One region of the Streptomyces sp. NPDC053431 genome, then DNA from elsewhere that is predicted to be linked to it. Evidence: riboswitches for the same ligand, from Rfam matches in the RefSeq annotation. Region 1 holds a riboswitch; each other region holds the start of a gene.
The links. Region 1 has a riboswitch for cyclic di-AMP ahead of ACIGXE_RS23275 (M23 family metallopeptidase). Riboswitches for the same ligand answer to the same signal wherever they lie in the genome.

Region 1 (7,127 bases):
AAGCAGGTCCACGGCAACGGACACTTCGAGCTGGTGCAGGGCGCCGGCGGCTCGCTCAACGGCACGACGAGCTTCGAGCGCACCAACTACTTCGAGACCATGCCCGCGCACCAGCTGGAGCTGGCGCTCTGGCTGGAGGCCGACCGCATGGGCTCGCTGCTCGCGGCCCTCGACGACGAGTCCATGGAGAACCAGCGGGACGTCGTCAAGAACGAGCGCCGCCAGCGCTACGACAACGTGCCCTACGGCACCGCGTTCGAGCGCCTCACCGCCCTCGCGTACCCCGACGGCCACCCGTACCACCACACCCCCATCGGCTCGATGGCCGACCTGGACGCCGCCACCCTCGAAGACGCGCGGAACTTCTTCCGCACGTACTACGCGCCGAACAACGCCGTGCTGTCGGTCGTCGGCGACATCGACCCGGCGCAGACCCTCGCCTGGGTCGAGAAGTACTTCGGCTCCATCCCCGGCCACGACGGCAAGCCCGAGCCGCGCCCCGGCGACCTGCCCGAGGTCATCGGCGAGCAGCTCCGCGAGGTCGTCGAGGAGGAGGTCCCGGCCCGCGCGCTGATGGCCGCCTACCGCCTGCCGCACGACGGCACGCGCGCGTGCGACGCGGCCGACCTGGCGCTGACCATCCTCGGCGGCGGCGAGTCCTCCCGCCTCCACAACCGGCTGGTCCGCCGCGACCGCACCGCCGTGGCGGCCGGCTTCGGCCTGCTGCGGCTCGCCGGAGCGCCCTCGCTGGGCTGGCTGGACGTGAAGACCTCCGGCGGCGTCGAGGTCCCGCAGATCGAGACGGCCGTCGACGAGGAGCTGGCGCGGTTCGCCGCCGAGGGCCCGACGCCCGAGGAGATGGAGCGCGCCCAGGCCCAGCTGGAGCGCGAATGGCTGGACCGGCTCGGCACGGTCGCCGGCCGCGCCGACGAACTGTGCCGCTACGCGGTGCTGTTCGGCGACCCGCAGCTGGCCCTCACCGCCGTCAACCGGGTCCTCGACGTCACCGCCGAGGAGGTGCAGGAGGTCGCCAAGGCCCGGCTGCGCCCGGACAACCGCGCCGTCCTGGTCTACGAGCCGGTGAGCCCGGACAGCGCCGACGACAGCGACAGCGACGAGGAAGAGGGAGCGGACCAGTGACCGACGCTGCCGCGTCTTTGACGAGCATGACCTTCCACCCGCAGCCCCAGCCGGGCGCGGCCAAGCCCTGGGCCTTCCCCGCCCCCGAGCGCGGCGCTCTCGACAACGGCCTGACCGTGCTGCGCTGCCACCGCCCCGGCCAGCAGGTCGTCGCCGTCGAGATCTTCCTCGACGCCCCGCTCGACGCCGAGCCCGAGGGCCTGGACGGCGTCGCCACGATCATGGCCCGCGCCCTGTCCGAGGGCACCGACCAGCACTCGGCCGAGGAGTTCGCGGCCGAGCTGGAGCGCTGCGGAGCCACCCTCGACGCGCACGCCGACCACCCCGGCGTACGGGTCTCCCTCGAGGTCCCGGTCTCCCGGCTGCCCAAGGCGCTCGGCCTGCTCTCCGAGGCCCTGATCGCCCCGGCGTTCGCCGAGTCCGAGATCGAGCGCCTGGTGCGCAACCGGCTCGACGAGATCCCGCACGAGACGGCCAACCCGGCCCGCCGCGCGGCCAAGCAGCTCTCCAAGGAGCTGTTCCCGGCCACCGCGCGCATGTCCCGGCCGCGCCAGGGCACCGAGGAGACCGTCGAGGCCATCGACGCCGCCGCCGTCCGCGCCTTCTACGACGCGCACGTGCGGCCGGCCGCGGCCACCGCCGTGGTCGTCGGCGACCTCACCGGCGTCGACCTGGACAAGGTGCTCGACGACACCCTGGGCGCCTGGACCGGCGCCCCGGCCGCGCCGCGCCCGATGCCGCCGGTCACCGCCGACGACACCGGCCGGGTCGTCATCGTGGACCGCCCGGGCGCAGTGCAGACGCAGCTGCTCATCGGCCGCGTCGGCGCCGACCGCCACGACCGCGTGTGGCCGGCCCAGGTGCTCGGCACGTACTGCCTCGGCGGCACCCTCACCTCCCGGCTCGACCGCGTCCTGCGCGAGGAGAAGGGCTACACCTACGGCGTGCGCGCCTTCGGCCAGGTGCTGCGCTCCGACGGCGCGGGCCACGGCGCGTCGATGCTCGCCATCAGCGGTTCCGTCGACACCCCCAACACCGGTCCGGCACTTGACGACCTGTGGAAGGTGCTGCGCACCCTCGCCGCCGAGGGCCTGACGGACGCCGAGCGCGATGTCGCGGTGCAGAACCTGGTGGGCGTCGCCCCGCTCAAGTACGAGACGGCCGCCTCCGTCGCCGGCACGCTCGCCGACCAGGTCGAGCAGCACCTGCCCGACGACTTCCAGGCCCAGTTGTACGCGCGTCTGGCCGAGACGGGCACCGTGGAGGCGACCGCGGCCGTGGTCAACGCCTTCCCGGTGGACCGGCTCGTCACCGTCCTGGTCGGGGACGCGGCGCAGATCGAGGAGCCGGTGCGCGCCCTCGGCATCGGTGAAGTGCGCGTCGTCACCGGCTGATTGAGCCGCCGTCACGCACGGACGAGGACCCCGGCGACCTGGTTCGCCGGGGTCCTCCCCTTTGTCCGTATTGAGGGTGGCTGTGATCGAATGCCCTGTGGCATGTCTTACAAATCATGCGCTCTGTTTGGCGATTGACCGAAGATCCGCCTAGCGTCGATCCGGCTGTCCGGCCGACGCACGACGCCGCACCCGCGGCAACGGACAGTCATCGCCGAGTCCCCGCAAGGCGCGAGCCTGGGGAGCCGGGGACCCACACGTAGTCCCCTGGGGTGAATCGGACGCCTTCGCGCGACGCGGAGGGGCCCGTAGGAGACCTTCCTGCTCCGAACCCGTCAGCTAACCCGGTAGGCGAGAGGGAAGGAAAGGATCAGCCACTACATGGCGTTCACCCGTGCCACCGGGAAGCATCGTGGTCCGAGCCGAATGGCGCGCCGTGGCGCGGGCTTCGCCGGCGTGGCGACCCTCGCCACCACCGGCGTCATCGGCACCCTCGCCTCCCCGGCGCTCGCCGCCGACACGGAGCAGCCCTCCGTCGAGGACACCGGTCTCACCCAGGTGATCACCGAGGAGTCCCTCGCCGAGCGGGTCGACGTCCAGGCCGCCGCGCAGGAGAAGGAGGCCTACGAGGCCGCCGCCCGCGCCAGGGCCGCCGCCGAGGCCAAGCGCAAGGCCGAGGCCCGAGCCAAGGAGATCCGCGCCGCCAAGGAGCGCGCCGCCCGCGAGGCCGAGCGCAAGCGCCTGGCGTCCTTCCAGCTCCCCGTGGCCGGCTCGTACGTGAGCACCGGCTACAAGACCGGCGGCTCGCTCTGGTCCTCCGGCAGCCACACCGGCATCGACTTCCACGCCGCCTACGGCACCAAGGTCGTCTCCGTCGGCTCCGGCACCGTCGTCGAGGCCGGCTGGGGCGGCGCGTACGGCAACAACATCGTGATCCGGATGAACGACGGCACGTACACGCAGTACGGCCACCTCTCCGCGATCCAGGTGCACGTCGGCCAGAAGGTCACCCCTGGAGAGCAGATCGGCGTCTCCGGCTCCTCGGGCAACTCCACCGGCCCCCACCTCCACTTCGAGGCGCGCACCGGAGCCGAGTACGGCACGGACATCAACCCGATCGCCTACCTCCGCTCCCGCGGCGTGAACGTCTGACGGTCGAATCCCGTACGAAAGCCCCGGCTCGAAACGAGTCGGGGCTTTTTTGCGTCCCTTTCCATCGGGCGGCATCGGAAATTCCGGCGTCCTGCAATAGAGTCGCCGGACAGACGCCGCGAGACGGTGTTTCGCGCGGACAAAAGCGGAGGTCGGACATGCGCGTTCCCGCGCACTCGGTATGCACGGCGATCCGGGACGACATCGTCTCCGGGGTGTACGCGCGGGGCGCCAGACTGACGGAGGAACAGCTGGCCCGGCGCTACGGCGTCTCCCGCGTCCCGGTCCGCGAGGCCCTGCGCACCCTGGAGTCCGAGGGCTTCGTGGTGAGCCGCCGGCACGCGGGCGCCCATGTCGCCGAGCCCACCGAGCAGGAGGCGGCCGATCTGCTCGAGATGCGCTCCCTGCTGGAGCCGCTGGGCGCCGCCCGGGCCGCGCAGCGGCGCACCGAGGCCCACCTGAAGGTCCTGCGCGGCCTGGTCAGGCTGGGTCAGGAGCGGGCCAGGCGGGGCCGCGGCGAGGACCTGGCCTCGCTGGGCGGCTGGTTCCACGAGACCCTGGCGCAGGCCTCCGGCAGCCCGCCGCTCACGGCGCTGCTCACCCAGCTGCGGCACAAGATCGCCTGGATGTACGCGGTCGAGCCGTCGGAGCGGCCCGTCGAGGCCTGGGCCGAGCACGGGGCCATCGTGGACGCGGTCGCGCGCGGCGACGCCGAGCGGGCCCGGGCGCTGACCGCCCTTCATGCCGAGCACGCCTGGCCGCTGCACCGCCTGAAACAGGCGGAGCGGCCTCGTGTGAGGGTTTCGCAACATGTCGTCAACACGGCCGGCCCTCGGAATTAACACGCGCGCCGTATACAAAGAGGCGAAGAATTCCGTGCGGCGTGAGTGCCGTAATCGGATGACGCGGAGTCGGCGGAGTGTGCGGCGGGGTAAGCGTGCACCGATACGCGCTGCCCGAATTACTCCTCGCGGCGAAAGAGGCCGTGGCATTTCGCGACGAAAGAAGCCGTGGCCACTTCGAGGCGAAAGAAGCCGTGACGCCTCGCGACGAAAGAAGCCGTGGCCACCGGAATGCGGGTGGGCACGGCTTCTTCGTGATCCGTCGTCGGGGAGGACACGGGTCAGACGGTCTCGGGAAGCTCCTCGAGACCCTCGGCGACCAGCTTCGCGAGGCGGTCGAGCGCGGCCTCGGCGCCGTCGGCGTCCGAGGCGAGCACGATCTCCTCGCCGCCCTGGGCACCCAGTCCGAGCACCGCGAGCATGGACGCGGCGTTGACCGGGTTGCCTTCGGCCTTGGCGATCGTCACGGGGACGCCGGCGGCCGTGGCGGCACGGACGAAGATGGAGGCGGGACGGGCGTGCAGGCCCTCGGCCCAGCCGACGTTGACGCGGCGCTCAGCCATGGTGGTTGCCCTTCAACTTTCAGCGGTTGTCTAGACCAGTCTCTCACGGGTGGCGACGTGCTCCTGCCGCCCCTCGACCCGGGTGGGGGCGGGCCCTTCGGTCCTTACCTTGCACGGCGGCCAGGCGCCGCGCGACCGGTGCCACTGTCGTACCCCGGCCGTAGGCTTGCCCCATGCAGAGCGCGTCGGAGCAGTCGGGACGGTCGGAGCACGCGTATCCCGACCACTGGGAAGCGGACGTGGTCCTCAGGGACGGCGGCACCGCGCGCATCAGGCCCATCACCGTCGACGACGCCGACCGGCTGGTCAGCTTCTACGAGCAGGTCTCGGACGAGTCGAAGTACTACCGCTTCTTCGCGCCCTACCCGCGCCTCTCCGCCAAGGACGTGCACCGCTTCACCCACCACGACTTCGTGGACCGGGTGGGACTCGCGGCGACCGTGGGCGGCGAGTTCATCGCCACCGTGCGGTACGACCGCATCAACGAGCTGGGACGCCCCGCCACGTTCCCCGCGGACGAGGCCGAGGTCGCCTTCCTGGTCCAGGACGCCCACCAGGGGCGCGGGGTCGCCTCCGCCCTCCTCGAACACATCGCGGCCGTCGCCCGGGAGCGGGGGATCCGCCGGTTCGCCGCAGAGGTGCTGCCCGCCAACACGAAGATGATCAAGGTCTTCACGGACGCCGGCTACACGCAGAAGCGCAGCTTCGAGGACGGGTCCGTCCGGCTCCACCTCGATCTCGAACCCACCGACCGCTCGCTCGCCGTCCAGCGCGCCCGCGAACAGCGCGCCGAGGCCCGCTCCGTGCAGCGGCTCCTCGCCCCCGGCTCCGTCGCCGTGATCGGCGCGGGCCGCACCCCCGGCGGCGTCGGCAGGACCGTGCTGCGCAATCTCCTCGACGCCGGCTACACCGGCCGCGTCCACGCCGTGAACGCCGCCCTGGGGGAGGGGCCGCACGAGCTGGAGGGCGTCCCCGCCTTCCGCTCCGTCGCCGACATCGGCGAACCGGTCGACCTCGCGGTCGTCGCCGTACCCGCCGAGCGCGTCCCCGAGGCCGTCGCCGACTGCGGCGAGCACGGGGTCCGCGGCCTCGTCGTGCTCGCCGCCGGATACGCCGAGAGCGGGGCCGAGGGCCGCGAGCGCCAGCGCGCGCTGGTGCGCCAGGCCCGCTCGTACGGCATGAGGATCATCGGGCCCAACGCCTTCGGGATCATCAATACGGCCGAGTCCGTCCGGCTGAACGCCTCCCTCGCCCCCCAGATGCCGGCCGCCGGGCGGATCGGTCTCTTCACCCAGTCCGGCGCCATCGGCATCGCGCTGCTCGCCGGACTGCACCGGCGCGGCGCCGGGCTCTCCTCCTTCCTCTCCGCGGGCAACCGTGCCGACGTCTCCGGCAACGACCTCCTCCAGCACTGGTACGACGACCCCGCCACCGACGTCGTCCTCCTCTACCTGGAGTCCATCGGAAACCCCCGCAAGTTCACCCGGCTCGCCCGCCGGACCGCCGCCGTCAAGCCCGTCGTGGTCGTCAAGGGCGCCCGGCACAGCGGCAGCGCCCCGCCCGGCCACCGCGTCCCGGTCACCCGCGTCCCGCACGCCACCGTCTCCGCCCTGCTGCGGCAGGCCGGCGTCATCCGCGTCGACACCGTCACCGAACTCGTCGACGCGGGCGTCCTCCTCGCCGACCAGCCCCTGCCGGCCGGCCCGCGCGTCGCCATCCTCGGCAACAGCGAATCCCTCGGCCTGCTCACCTACGACGCCTGTCTCACCGAAGGCCTGCGTCCGCTGCGGCCCCTCGACCTGACCACCGGGGCCACCCCCGCCGACTTCCGCGCGGCGCTCACCGCGGCCCTCGCCAACGACGCCTGTGACGCCGTCGTCGTCACGGCCATCCCCTGGGTCGGCGAGAACGGGGCCATCGAGTCCGGCGACGGCGAGGTCCTCGCCGCGGCCCTCAGCTCCGCGGTGGCGGCGGCTCCCGGCCCGGCCAAACCGGTGGTCGTGGTCCACGTCGAGATGGGCGCCCTCGCGGAAGCC
Region 2 (7,127 bases), on a different contig from region 1:
GGCAGACCGCGCTCGCGACGCTGCTGACTCGCCTTCCGGACCTGCGACTTGGGGCCGATCCCGCGGAACTGCGGTGGCGGGGTGGGCTCATCATGCGTGGCCTACGCACCCTTCCGGTGGAGTTCACGCCTTCCCACAAAGACCCGCGGAGCTGACGGGCCGTCAAGAATGTGATCTTCGCGTGATCTCCGCTGCATCGACTTGTGACTCACGTTCGAATGCCGCTACTTTCACCCGCAGTCTCAGCTGTCACGCGAAAGGCACTCCGCATGCGCTCCGGGAACGGACGTCACCGCAGACCCCGCCAGGCTCCCGCGCTCGTCGTCGCGGCGGGAGTCACCGGCTCGGCCATGGCGCTGCCACTGCTCGCCACCGGCTCCGCCTCCGCCGCCGACGCGACGACATGGGACCGGGTCGCCGAGTGCGAGTCGGGCGGCGCCTGGAGCGCCAACTTCGGCAACGGGCTCTACGGCGGCCTGCAGTTCTCCCAGGAGAGCTGGGAACGCCACGGCGGCCTCGCCTACGCGCCGAGCGCCGACCTCGCGAGCCGCGCCCAGCAGATCGCCGTCGCGGACCGGGCGCTCGCCGCGGGCGACACCCAGTGGGCCACCTGCGCCCCCATCGCCGGTCTGACGAACGACGGCAAGGCGCCCGGGGTCGACCCGGGCCCCGGTGTCACGCCGAAGCAGAAGACGGGTCCCGTCCCCGAGTCCAACCGCACCGACGGCCTGCCCGCCGGCTCCGACCGGGAGACCGTCGAGCCCTCCGTGACCCCCGCGGCGCCCTCGGCCCCGGCCGGCTCGGTCACCCCCGCGACGCCGACCGGCCCCGCGACCTCGACCCCCGGGACCCCCACCTCCCCCGTGACGCCCGGCATGCCCGTAACACCCGATACGTCCACGACGCCGGGTCTGCCGGGTACGCCCGGTACGCCGGACGCGACCGCGCCGGGCACCGGCAAGCACCGGGGTGACGCGGCGCCGGAAGAGCCGGGCAACCCGGACACCTCATCCGATTCCGGGCGACACGCCGCGCCGACTGACGGGGCGAAGGGTGACGCGACCGACACGGCCACGACCGAGAATTCGGGCACCACGGACAAGGCGGACGAATACACCGTCAAGCCGGGTGACAGTCTGTCGGGCATTGCGGAGGAGAACGGGCTGCCGGGCGGCTGGACCGCCCTCTACGGCGCCAACAAGAAGACCGTCGGTTCCGACCCCGACCTCATCATCCCTGGTCAGAGCCTTGAGTTGGACCTCGGCCTGACGGAATCTCCTAAGTAGTTCGGGGGTGAATGTCCGTTCTGCGTAAGTGAGACATGGGTCTCTCTTCCCGAACTGGCGTGTCACGTCCGCAAACTTTGCTCGGGTCGCCCCTCACCTGCACAAACAGCCCCTGACGGCGTGCAAGTAGGGGCGATTTTTCCGGGTTGATGGACTTTGAACTTCCCCGGGGTCTGTGTCTACGGTCGTGACCGCTCGCCACCGCGGGCCCCACCGACCGGTACGCCGAATCCTGCCGCCGGACGGAGGGAACAGTCGTCGCGCAAGCGCCGAAGGCAGGAGCGGGGGACCCAAGGTAGGTGCCGTCCCCGGCCGTTGAGACAGACGGCCGGCGACCGGCTAGGGGTGGAGCCGCGTGCAAGGTCACGCGGCCGGGCAACTCACTCGCCCGAACCCGACAGCTCACCTCGCAGGCGTCGGTGAGGAGAACTTCCATGCTGCTTTCCGGCAAGGGCAAGCACCGTCGTGCCGCCAAGGTCACCCGTGTCGTCGCGCTCGCCGGTGTCGCCGGCGTCGCCGTCGCGGCCCCGCTGATGACCGCCGGCACCGCCTCGGCCGCCACCGCCTCCGAGTGGGACGCCGTCGCCCAGTGCGAGTCGGGCGGCAACTGGTCCATCAACACCGGCAACGGCTTCTACGGCGGCCTGCAGTTCACCAACTCCACCTGGGCCGCGTACGGCGGCACCGCCTACGCCGCGCGCGCCGACCTGGCCTCCAAGTCGCAGCAGATCGCCGTCGCCGAGAAGGTCCTCGCGGGCCAGGGCAAGGGTGCCTGGCCGAGCTGTGGCGTGGGCCTGTCCAGCGCCGCCTACGACGGTGGCTCGGCCGAGACCGCCGCCCCGAAGCCCGCCGCCCCGCAGCGCACCACCGAGCAGCCGGCGACCCGCAGCGAGCAGCGCCAGGCGCCGAAGAAGAGCGAGTCCAAGAAGACCGTCACCACCCCGACCGGCAAGAAGGTCAAGAAGGGCGACGGCGAGTACAAGGTCGTCGCCGGCGACACCCTCAGCAAGATCGCCGCGGCGCACGGCGTCAAGGGCGGCTGGGAGAAGCTCTTCCAGCTGAACAAGGACGTCGTCGAGAACGCCGACCTGATCTACCCGGGCCAGCAGCTCCACCTCAAGTGAGCCTGCCGACCCTCCCGCGGTGAGTGACCACCCCGGTCCGGAGCGCCCTTCCCCCGTGCGCTCCGGACCGGGGTTTCTCCGCTCCGCGCGGCTCCACGGCGCGCGGCTCCAGGCGCCTCCACGGCGCCGCTCCACCCGCCTCCATGGCGCGGCTCCACCCGCCTTCACGGCGCCGCTCCAGGCGGTCCGACGTGGTTACCCTCCGGTAGATCCGGGGCGTTTCGTCCCCAGATACCTGCCCTCGGGTCCTTTTTCGTCCCAGGGGGCGGGCGCCCGGCTGGCCGGAGCCCCCGAGCCGGTTAGGCTCTTGTCGCAAGGCGAACGAGACCTTGCCGCATGCGTCACAACCAGCGTCACATCCCAGAAGGAGATGCTCGTGCCGTCCATCGACGTCGTCGTAGCCCGGGAAATCCTGGACTCCCGAGGCAACCCCACGGTCGAGGTCGAGGTCGGCCTCGACGACGGCAGCACCGGCCGTGCTGCCGTGCCGTCCGGTGCCTCCACCGGTGCGTTCGAGGCCCTCGAGCTCCGCGACGGTGACCCCAACCGTTACCAGGGCAAGGGCGTGGAGAAGGCCGTGCTCGCCGTCATCGAGCAGATCGGCCCGGAGCTGGTCGGCTACGACGCCACCGAGCAGCGTCTGATCGACCAGGCGATGTTCGACCTGGACGCCACCCCGGACAAGTCCTCGCTCGGCGCCAACGCCATCCTCGGCGTCTCCCTCGCCGTCGCGCACGCCGCCTCCGAGGCCTCGGACCTCCCGCTCTTCCGCTACCTGGGCGGCCCGAACGCGCACCTGCTGCCCGTTCCGATGATGAACATCCTGAACGGCGGCTCGCACGCCGACTCCAACGTGGACATCCAGGAGTTCATGATCGCCCCGATCGGCGCGGAGTCCTTCTCCGAGGCCCTCCGCTGGGGCACCGAGGTCTACCACACCCTCAAGAAGGTCCTGAAGGACAAGGGCCTCTCCACCGGCCTCGGCGACGAGGGCGGCTTCGCCCCGAACCTGGGCTCCAACCGCGAGGCCCTCGACCTCATCCTCGAGGCGATCAAGCAGGCCGGCTACGTGCCCGGCAAGGACATCGCGCTCGCGCTCGACGTCGCCGCCTCCGAGTTCTACAAGGACGGCTCGTACGAGTTCGAGGGCAAGTCCCGCTCGGCCGCCGAGATGACCGAGTACTACGAGGAGCTCGTCTCCGCGTACCCGCTGGTCTCCATCGAGGACCCGCTGTTCGAGGACGACTGGGCCGGCTGGAAGGTCATCACCGAGAAGCTCGGCGCCAAGGTGCAGCTGGTCGGCGACGACCTGTTCGTCACCAACCCGGAGCGCCTGGCCCGCGGCATCGAGGAGGGCACCGCCAACGCCCTCCTGGTCAAGGTCAACCAGATCGGCTCGCTGACCGAGACCCTGGACGCCGTCGAGCTCGCCCAGCGCAGCGGCTTCAAGTGCATGATGTCCCACCGCTCCGGCGAGACCGAGGACGTCACCATCGCCGACCTCGCCGTCGCCACCAACTGCGGCCAGATCAAGACCGGCGCCCCGGCCCGCTCCGAGCGCGTCGCCAAGTACAACCAGCTCCTGCGCATCGAGGAGATCCTCGACGACGCCGCGGTCTACGCCGGCCGCAGCGCCTTCCCGCGCTTCAAGGGCTGAGCCTCTCCGTAGCGGCAGCTTCCGTACGTCCCCGCACTCGGTCCCGTACCGTGTGCGGGGACGCACGTTTGACCAGGGGAGGCGCACGACATGGCCGTGAAGGACCGGGACCGGTTCTCGACCGCGACCCGGATCAGGCTGCTCGGCGAGCAGACCGCCGCCCGTGTCTACCGCTCCCAGACCCGCCGCCAGGCGCGCCGCTCCCGGCTCACCGGCCGCGCCGCCTTCCTGGCCCTCGTCGTCTGCTCGCTGGTGGTGGCGCTCGCCTACCCGATGCGGCAGTACGTCTCCCAGCAGGGCGAGATCGCCGACCAGGAGCGCAAGGCCGCCGAGGCCGCCCGCCGGGTCGAGGAGCTGCGGGACGAGAAGGCCCGCCTCCAGGACCCGGCCTATGTGCGCCGGCTGGCCCGCGAGCACCTGCACTACGTGATGCCCGGCGAGACCGGCTTCACCGTCAACGACCCCGACGCGGAGCACCGGCCCCGCACCGACCAGGGCGCGACGGACCGCCCCTGGTACGACAACCTGTGGGACGGCGTGGACCACGCCGACCGCCCGTAGAGTCGTCACCACGCCCCGAGACCCCGAGCAAGGCAGACATGGAAACGCCCCCTCCGCAGACCGAACGCACCGAGCCCACCGACGCGGACGTCGCCGCGTTCGAGGCCCAGCTCGGCCGGCCGCCCCGCGGCCTGCGCGCCATCGCGCACCGCTGCCCGTGCGGCAACCCGGACGTCGTCGAGACCGCGCCCCGGCTCCCCGACGGCACGCCGTTCCCCACCACGTACTACCTGACCTGCCCGCGCGCCGCCTCCGCCATCGGCACCCTGGAGGCCAACGGGGTCATGAAGGAGATGCAGGCCCGGCTCGCGACCGACCCGGAGCTGGCCGCCGCCTACCGGGCCGCGCACGAGGACTACATCGCACGCCGTGACGCCATCGAGGTGCTGGAGGGCTTCCCGAGCGCCGGCGGCATGCCGGACCGGGTGAAGTGCCTGCACGTGCTCGTCGGGCACTCGCTGGTCGCCGGCCCGGGCGTGAACCCGTTCGGCGACGAGGCGCTCGCGATGCTGCCCGAGTGGTGGGCGAAGGGTCCCTGCGTCACCCCCTGCGTGGACGAGGACGAGGAGCAGAAGTGACCCGGGTCGCCGGAATCGACTGCGGTACCAACTCCATCCGCCTGCTCGTCGCGGACGTGCACCCCGAGACGGGCGAACTGATCGAGCTGGACCGGCGGATGACCATCGTCCGGCTCGGCCAGGGCGTGGACCGGACCGGCCGGCTCGCGCCCGAGGCGCTGGAGCGCACCTTCGCCGCCTGCCGCGAGTACGCGGCGGTGATCGAGGAGTTCGGCGCCGGGAAGCTGCGCTTCGTCGCCACCTCCGCCTCCCGTGACGCCGAGAACCGGGACGACTTCGTGCGCGGGGTCGTCGAGATCCTGGGCGTCGAGCCCGAGGTCATCACCGGCGACCAGGAGGCCGAGTTCTCCTTCACCGGCGCCACCGGCGAGCTGCACGGCGACGACCGGCGGCTGGTCGTCGACATCGGCGGCGGCTCGACCGAGTTCGTGGTCGGCAACAAGCACGTCGAGGCCGCCCGCAGCGTCGACATCGGCTGCGTCCGCCTGACCGAGCGGCATGTGCGCCACGATCCGCCGACCGCCGAGGAGATCGCCGCGGTCCGCGCCGACGTGCGGGCCGCGCTGGACCTGGCGGCCGAGACCGTGCCGATCACGGAGGCCGAGACCCTGGTCGGCCTGGCCGGTTCGGTCACCACGGTCGCCGCCGTCGCGCTGGGGCAGCAGGAGTACGACTCCACCGAGATCCACCACTCCCGGATCTCCCGTGCGCAGGTCGACGCGGTGGTGGAGCGGCTGCTGCGGTCCACGCACGACGAGCGGGCGGCGATCCCGGTCATCCACCCCGGCCGGGTGGACGTGATCATCGCCGGCGCGCTGGTCCTGGTCGAGATCATGGAGCGGACGGGGGCCTCCGAGGTCGTCGTCAGCGAGCACGACATCCTCGATGGGATCGCCCTATCCGTCGCATAGCGGGCAGCTATCGACCCCGGCCATGACCACATGGCGAGAAAGTTCGTGAAGTTCTTCACAAGAGAAAGGGCCCTGTGGGAGCCCGAGGAGCGCCTTTGGGGCCTCCGAGGGGTTCCCCGGGGCCCTTTCGCAGGTGTGGAGGCCACTTCGCTCGAAGTTTCCATCGTGTGAACGGGCCCCTTGGTTCAGCGTTAAGGAAGGCTCTCCGGGCCAGTTCACAAGGGGTGAACAACGTTCGCCCGCGCACCCTGGTTCCTTTGCTGGACCATGACCTGGGTCACGTGGGCGGCGGAGTGTAGCAGAGGACCCCCGGATGCTTGTGAAGGGGCGCACGAGCAACCCCCCTGGAGGGGGTGGATACTCGATGGCATGAGCACCACGGAGCGTCCCAGGATCCTCGTAGTAGGCGGTGGGTACGTAGGCCTGTACGCAGCTCGGCGCATCCTCAAGAAGATGCGCTACGCGGAGGCGACCGTCACGGTCGTCGACCCGCGGTCGTACATGACCTACCAGCCCTTCCTCCCCGAAGCCGCCGCCGGCAGCATCTCGCCGCGCCACGTCGTCGTCCCGTTGCGACGCGTCGTGCGCGGAGCCGAGGTGCTCACCGGTCGGGTCACCACCATCGACCAGGACCGCAAGGTCGCCACGATCGCGCCGCTCGTCGGCGAGGCGTACGAGCTGCCCTTCGACTACCTGGTCATCGCGATGGGTGCCGTCTCCCGCACCTTCCCGATCCCCGGCCTCGCCGAGCAGGGCATCGGCATGAAGGGCATCGAGGAGGCCATCGGCCTGCGCAACCACGTCCTCGAGCAGCTCGACAAGGCCGACTCGACCACCGACGAGGAGGTCCGCCGCAAGGCGCTGACCTTCGTCTTCGTCGGCGGTGGCTTCGCCGGCGCCGAGACGATCGGCGAGGTCGAGGACATGGCCCGCGACGCCGCGAAGTACTACCAGAACGTGTCGCGCGAGGACATGCGCTTCATCCTGGTCGACGCGGCCGACAAGATCCT
Region 3 (7,127 bases), on a different contig from region 1:
GACTCGTGGGAGTACCGCGGCGGCGTGGCCCGCAAGGCCGGACCCGGCGGCACCATCAACGCGAGCTTCCCCGACGAGCAGCCGATGGACGTCGCGGCGATGCCGTGGGACACGCTCCCCGCGCTGATGAAGCGCGGCGAGAAGGAGCTGAAGGTGGAGAACCCCAACATGCGCTACGTCGTCGTCGAGCGCTGGACCTTCAACGACGACCGTCCCACGATGCGCTTCTACCTCACCAACGAGTACAGCGCGACCGGCTACCTCGCCGCCGACGACAGCGGAAAGGTCGTGTCGAGTCACCCGGCGGACTGACGGGGCTCACGCCGGGCTCATCCTGTCCAGGACCTCGTCCAGGGTCGTGGCCGCCATGATGAGCGAGAGATGGGTGAACGCCTGGGGGAAGTTCCCCAGTTGCTCCCCGCTCGGGCCGATCTCCTCCGCGAACAGCCCGACGTGGTTGGCGTACGTGAGCATCTTCTCGAAGGTGAACCGGGCCTGCCGCACCCGCCCGGCCCGGGCCAGCGCGTCCACGTACAGGAAGGTGCACAGGCTGAACGTGCCCTCCGCGCCCCGCAGGCCGTCCGGGGACGCGCCCGGGTCGTAGCGGTGCACCAGGCTGTCGTGCACCAGGCCCCTCTCGATGGCGTCGAGCGTGCTCAACCAGGCCGGGTCGGTCGGGTTGAGTAGGCCCGCGCGGGGGATCAGGAGCAGCGAGGCGTCGAGGACGTCACCGCCGAAGTACTGCACCAGGGCGCGGCGCCTCTCGCTCCAGCCGCGGTGCATGATCTGGGTGAAGATCTCGTCGCGCGCGGTGCGCCAGGTGTCCAGGGCCGCCGGGCGGCCGAACTCCTCGGCGAGCCGCAGCCCGCGGTCGAAGGCCACCCAGGACATCACCCGGCTGAAGGTGAAGTCCCGCTGGCCGCCCCGGGTCTCCCAGATCCCCTCGTCGGGGCTGTCCCAGGACGTGGCCAGCCAGTCGAGCAGGGCGGCCACGGCCTTCCAGCCCCGGTACGTGGGCTGCGGGTCGAGGCCGCGGCCCTGCGCGAGGGCGTACAGGGCCTCCCCGTAGATGTCGAGCTGGAGCTGGTCCGCCGCCCCGTTGCCCACCCGCACCGGCGCCGAGCCCCGGTAGCCCTCGAAGTCGGACAGGATCTCCTCGGGGAGCCAGGGGTCCCCGTCCACCCGGTACATGATCTGCAGCGGCCGGCCCCCTGCGGAGGGCGCGCCGGCCCGTTCGGTGACGCGCTCGGTGAGCCAACCGGTGAACGCGGCCGCCTCCTCGACGAACCCGAGGTCCAGCAGGGCCCGTACGGCGAGGGCGCCGTCCCGGATCCACGTGTAGCGGTAGTCCCAGTTGCGCTCGCCGCCGACGAACTCGGGCAGCCCGAGGGTGGCCGCGGCGATCGGGGCGCCGGTGGGAAGGTAGGTGAGGAGCTTCAGGGTGATGGCCGAGCGGTGCACCATGTCCGGCCAGCGGCCCCGGTACCGTGCCCTGCGCACCCACTTCTGCCAGAAGTCGACGGCGTCCCACAGGGCCGCCTCCACCTCCTGGGCGTCGGGCAGCGGCGGGACGGGGGCGTCCGGGCCCGTCACGGTGAACGAGGCGCCCGCCATGTTCCCTTCGGTCAGGGTGAGGCGTCCGTGGACGTCGTACCGTCCGTTCTGCTCCAGCGGCACGTTGGTCTGGAGGAAGGCGGTGACCCCGGGCGCCCGGAACGTCGCCGTGCGTCCGTCGACGTGGGTGTCGTGCGGATTGCTGCCGAAGCCGAAACGGGGCCGGCACTCCAGGGTGAAGGTGACGGTCCCGCGGGTGCACCGCATCACGCGCAGGATGGCGTGGTCGTCCGTGGGGCGGCCGGTGCGGTCGGGAGGCATCCAGTCGATCAACTCGCCCACGCCGTCGGCGGACAGGAAGCGGGTCACCAGCAACGCCGTGTCGGGGTAGTAGAGCTGTTTGACCGTCACGTCCGGGCCGTCGACCGACAGCCGGAAGTAGCCGCCCCGGTCGTGGTCGAGCAGCGCGGCGAAGACGCCGGGGGAGTCGAAGCGGGGCGCCGCGAACCAGTCGACCACGCCCTCGTCCGAGACGAGGGCGGCGGTCTGCAGGTCTCCCACCAGGCCGTGATCGGCGATGAGCGGGTAGCGCTTCATGATTCCACTATCAGCGACGGGGCGGCTTGGCGACATCGGGGGACGCGGGCGGGCGGTGGCCTGGTCGGAAGTGGTCGAGATGCCGCCGCCGGATGAAGGGCGAACAATTGATTCAGGACCGGCACACCCGCACGTCGTCGGAACCGTTTCATCCGCTCGGGGACATTCCTATCCGGACTCGGCGGTGCCATGAACGCAGCAAGCCCGGCCCAGGGCAGCGGATCGTCAGCGCGCAAGGCCACGAGCAGTCCAGCGGCGCAGAAGAGCAGTCTCTACCGGCTGGGGCACTGGTGCGCCCGGCACTTCGTCATCACCATCGCGCTGTGGCTCGCCGCCGTCGCCGGACTCCAGATCGCCGACCGCGCGGTGGGCGGCCAGTTCTCCGACAACTTCGCCCTGCCCGGCGTGCAGTCCTCCGAGGGACTCGACGTGCTGCAGGCGCACGACCCGGCCGCCGGCGGCTACGGGGCCCAGGTGGTCCTCAACGACCCCTCGAAGCCGCTCACTCAGGACGCCTCCCAGGTGAACTCGGCGGTCGCGGCGTTGCAGAAACTGCCCGACGTGCTCAACGTGCAGAACCCGCTGCCGCCGCCGGGCACGACGCCGCCGACACCGCCCGCCAATGTGCCCAACACGGGCCCGCTGTCCACGGACGGCAAGACCGCCTACATCACCATCCGCTTCAGCGTCCCGCCGTCCACTCTGGGCACCGACTACCTGAACGGCGTCGACACCGCCGTGCAACCCCTGCGCGCCGCGGGCGTCGACGTCGAGTACGGCGGCCCGCTCGGCGAACTGGCCCGGCCGGCGGCCGACGACCGCACCAGCGAGGCGATCGGCTTCGCCGTCGCGATCGTGGTGCTCCTGATCGGCTTCGGCAGCGTCATCGCCGCGGTGATGCCGCTGGTCACCGCGCTCATCGGCGCGATCTGCGGGCTCGCGCTGCTCGGCCTGACGGCGGCGGCCTTCACCTTCGGCACCGTCTCGCCGACCCTGGCCACCATGATCGGTCTGGGCGTCGGCATCGACTACGCGCTGTTCCTGATCACCCGTCACCGCCAGAACATCATGAACGGGCACGATCCCGACGACTCCGCGGGCCTGGCGACGACCACGAGCGGCCGGGCGGTCCTCGTCTCCGGCTGCACCGTCATCATCGCCCTGTCCGGCCTGTGGGTCTCCGGCGTCACCTTCATCGGCAAACTCGGCCTGGCGGCCGCCTTCACGGTCGTCACCGCGGTCGTCGCCGCGCTCACCCTCGTCCCGGCCATGCTCGGACTCGTCGGACGCCGCATCGACCGCTACCACGTGCGCAAACCCGTCGCGGAGACCGACGCCGAGCCCAGCGCCCCCGCGCACGGCACCTGGCACCGGTACGCCCAGCGGGTGGAGCGGCGGCCCTGGTACTTCCTGGTCGGCGGGGTCGTCACCCTGGTGATCCTGGCCATCCCGCTGTTCTTCATCCAGCTCGGCCACATCGGCGACGGCGCCGACCCCAAGTCGTTCACCGACCGGCGCGCCTACGACCTGATCTCCACGGCCTTCGGGCCCGGGGCCAACGGGCCCCTGACCGTCGTGGTGGACCAGACCGCGGTCCCGGCCGGCGATCGATCGGCGCTCGCGAGCAAGCTCCAGCAGTCGCTCACGAACGTGCCCGACGCGGCCTCCATCACCCCCTTGCAGCCCACTCCCGACGGTGACGTGCTGATCGGCACCGCCTACTCGGTCGCCTCCCCGCAGGACGAGAAGACCACCCAGCTCACCAACCACCTCGTCGACGACGTGCTGCCGCAGGCGGTGTCCGGCACGGACGCGAAGACCTACGTCACCGGGACCACGGCCGCCCAGGTCGACTTCCTGGACATCGTCTCCAGCCGGCTGCCGCTGATCATCGCGGTCGTCGTGGCGCTCGCCTTCCTGGTCATCCTGATCGTCTTCCGAGGGCTCCTCGTGGCCCTCAAGGCCGCCGTCCTCAACGTGCTGTCCATCGCCGCCTCCTACGGCGTCGTCGTGGCCGTCTTCCAGTGGGGCTGGGGCGGCCCCGCCCTCGGCGTCTCCGGCAAGGTGCCCATCGAGAGCTACGTGCCGATGATGATGTTCGCCATCGTCTTCGGCCTCAGCATGGACTACGAGATCTTCCTGCTGTCCCGGGTCCGCGAGGCGTGGCTGCGCACCGGCGACGCCGAGGCGAGTGTGGCCCACGCCCTGGAGATCACCGCGAGGGTCATCACCTGTGCCGCGCTGATCATGGTGAGCGTCTTCGCGGCCTTCATCGTGTCCGACAACATCGTCATCAAGATGCTCGGCCTGGGACTCGCGGTGAGCGTGCTCATCGACGCGACCGTCGTCCGGCTCCTGCTCGTGCCCGCCGTGATGACCCTGCTGGGCCGGCACGCCTGGTGGACCCCCCACTGGCTCGACCGCATCCTCCCGCACCTCGACACCGAGGGGGAGGCGGCCCTGGAGCAGGACGAGGAGCGGGGCCGCGAGCCGGCCCACTGAGCACCGCGCGTGCACATTCGGACAAAGAGGTAGATGTCACTCTATTAAGCTCCAATGCCGGAATGCTGAAGGAATTCCGGCATTGGAGCTATTTCTGTGCCGTAAGGGCATGAGGGTGGGGCTGAGTGAGATGGGTCACGGCTATTCCGGGCCGGGGAATGCTGGCGCGACGTCAGATGCGAGCCGGTGAAGAGGCGTTGGCGCGGCGCGGATGAATGAGAGGAATGATCCTTTATATTTCCTCGAATGATCCATTTGCTTTGATTAATTTCCGTCTTGTTCTCGCCGGATGAATTCGCTTACGGTCACCCGGCAACCGGACGGAAACGCCGAATCCTGCCGCCGACCGGGAACCGCACACACGACCACTTCCGGCAGGAGCGGGGGACCCAGGTTTGCCGCCGGTCCCGGACTCCGGGGACGGCTCGGGGTGAAGCCGTGCCTCCAGCGCGGCCGGGCATCTCCTGCCCGAACCCGACAGCTCACCTCGCAGGCGGAGGAGAGGACCCCGCCATGCGTGGAAACGGCAAGCACCGTCGCACCAAGAAGTCTCCGCTCACCCGCGGCATCGCCGCCGCCGGTCTCACCGGCAGCGCCGCGCTGGCCCTGCCCCTGGCCGGCGCGACGACCGCGGGCGCGGTCACGCCGCAGGCGGCGCACACCGTCGCAGTCGAAAAGGCGACGGTTCGCGTGGCGCAGGTGGCGCAAGCCACGCAGCTGGCGAAGGCGCCCGCCACGGTCCGTTATTCCGTGGTCGCCGGCGACTCCCTTTCGAAGATCGCCCGCAAGTATTCGGTGAAGGGCGGCTGGAAGAAGGTCTACCAGGACAACCGGCGCGCCGTCGGCGCCGACCCGGGTCTCATCCGCCCCGGCCTGCGGCTGACCGTCGACGCCCGGGGCGCGGCGCTCTCGGGGGCGAAGCCCCCGACCGCCCGTACCGGGACGGCGGCGAGCACCAAGACGGGCGCGAGCGCGGGCACCGTGGTCCAGGCCGCGGCCCCGGCGAAGGCGACCTCGTACCCCGACAACCTCGACGGCTGGATCCGCGAGGCCCTGGACATCATGGCCAAGCAGGGCATCCCCGGCAGCTACGACGGCATCTACCGCAACATCATGCGCGAGTCGTCGGGCAACCCGCTGGCCATCAACAACTGGGACTCCAACGCTTTGGCCGGCACCCCCTCCAAGGGCCTGCTCCAGGTGATCGACCCGACCTTCCAGGCCTACCACGTCCCGGGCACGGCCAACGACCCGTACGACCCGGTCGCCAACATCACGGCGGCCTGCAACTACGCGGCCGACCGCTACGGCTCCATCGACAACGTCTTCGGCGCCTACTGACCCCGGCGCACCCGCTGACAGCACACGGTGCTCCCGTACCCCGGCCGACCGGGGTACGGGAGCACCGTCGTACGTGCGGGTCCCGGTCGAGGGCCTCGGACCCGGTGGGGCTGACGGCGGCGGGGTGGCGATCCGCGGGGGCCGGGAGCCGTCGGTTCAGTCCGCGACGCGGACCGCGCGGGCCGGGCGGATGGCGGCGGCCCGGCGGGCCGGGCCCACGGTGGCCAGGAGGGATGCGGCGAAGGTGGCCGCGGCCAGGGCGCAGATGCTGGTCCACTCCAGCGGGAACCCGCCCTCGAGGCCTTCGAAGGCGGCGCTGTTGCGGTACATGAGCCAGGTCGTGAGGACGCCGAGGAGGGAACCGAGCACGATCCCCTCCGAGGCGACGAAGGCGCTCTCCCAGAGGAAGGACCGCTGCACGGTGCGCGCCCGGAAGCCGAGGGCCCGCAGGATGCCGATGGTGCGGCGGCGTTCGCGTACGGCCCGGACCATGACGACGCCGAGGCCGGTGATGCCCACGCCGAGGCCCAGGGCGAGGAAGCCCTGCATGAGGCGGAAGAAGGCGGTGCTGGAGTCGAACTGGTGGCGGATCTCGGATGCGATCGGGGTGGCCACCAGGCTGGACCGGAGCTGCTCGCCCTGCACCTGGGCGGCCAGGTCGTCCGCGGAGGTGCCGGGGCGGGTGCTGACGAGGGCGGAGGCGTTCTGCGCCTGGTCGCCGTAGAGCTCGCGGATGCTCCGCTCTCCCATGACGACGGGGTAGGTCGTCGAACTGGCGCCGGTACCGGGGTAGAAGACCATGCCGTTGTCGAGCACCCCGGCGATGACCTTCTGCTCGCTGCGGCCGGTCCGCGGGTCGGTGACGGTGAGGGTGTCGCCCGGGTCGTAGTAGTCGCCGGCCGGGCCGCCGGTGCTGCCGAAGAAGCCGTCCAGGACGACGTACCGAGGGTCGGTGGCGAGCGCGTGCCAGACCGCCGCGTCGTCCGCGAGCCCGGGCAGCCGCTCCCGGAAGGTGATGCCGGTGATCGCGCCGTCCGGCACCCCCACGGCCGCGACGTCCAGCGGCTGGGTGCTGCGGTGCCCGGGGTCGGTGGCCCGGCCGGCGGCGTTGAGCAGCGGTGTGACGGCGGAGA

Region 2: linked by a shared signal. The riboswitch ahead of ACIGXE_RS27875 (transglycosylase family protein) and the one ahead of ACIGXE_RS23275 (M23 family metallopeptidase) in region 1 are both predicted to bind cyclic di-AMP.
Region 3: linked by a shared signal. The riboswitch ahead of ACIGXE_RS06730 (transglycosylase SLT domain-containing protein) and the one ahead of ACIGXE_RS23275 (M23 family metallopeptidase) in region 1 are both predicted to bind cyclic di-AMP.

The regions. Positions count from the first base shown of each region.
Region 1 covers NZ_JBITXX010000010.1:114,914-122,040, forward strand. The annotation lists gene ACIGXE_RS23265 (M16 family metallopeptidase) at 1-1,140, shown strand, start outside; gene ACIGXE_RS23270 (M16 family metallopeptidase) at 1,167-2,534, shown strand; cyclic di-AMP (ydaO/yuaA leader) riboswitch at 2,737-2,903, shown strand; gene ACIGXE_RS23275 (M23 family metallopeptidase) at 2,916-3,686, shown strand; gene ACIGXE_RS23280 (GntR family transcriptional regulator) at 3,845-4,528, shown strand; gene ACIGXE_RS23285 (HPr family phosphocarrier protein) at 4,810-5,091, opposite strand; gene ACIGXE_RS23290 (GNAT family N-acetyltransferase) at 5,265-7,127, shown strand, end outside.
Region 2 covers NZ_JBITXX010000014.1:42,867-49,993, reverse strand. The annotation lists gene ACIGXE_RS27885 (cytochrome P450) at 1-155, shown strand, start outside; gene ACIGXE_RS27880 (transglycosylase family protein) at 270-1,286, shown strand; cyclic di-AMP (ydaO/yuaA leader) riboswitch at 1,544-1,717, shown strand; gene ACIGXE_RS27875 (transglycosylase family protein) at 1,721-2,410, shown strand; gene eno (phosphopyruvate hydratase) at 2,781-4,067, shown strand; gene ACIGXE_RS27865 (septum formation initiator family protein) at 4,158-4,628, shown strand; gene ACIGXE_RS27860 (DUF501 domain-containing protein) at 4,667-5,206, shown strand; gene ACIGXE_RS27855 (exopolyphosphatase) at 5,203-6,117, shown strand; gene ACIGXE_RS27850 (NAD(P)/FAD-dependent oxidoreductase) at 6,487-7,127, shown strand, end outside.
Region 3 covers NZ_JBITXX010000002.1:170,422-177,548, forward strand. The annotation lists gene ACIGXE_RS06715 (protein kinase) at 1-312, shown strand, start outside; gene ACIGXE_RS06720 (glycoside hydrolase family 15 protein) at 319-2,151, opposite strand; gene ACIGXE_RS06725 (MMPL family transporter) at 2,341-4,653, shown strand; cyclic di-AMP (ydaO/yuaA leader) riboswitch at 5,006-5,162, shown strand; gene ACIGXE_RS06730 (transglycosylase SLT domain-containing protein) at 5,167-5,994, shown strand; gene ACIGXE_RS06735 (ABC transporter permease) at 6,151-7,127, opposite strand, start outside.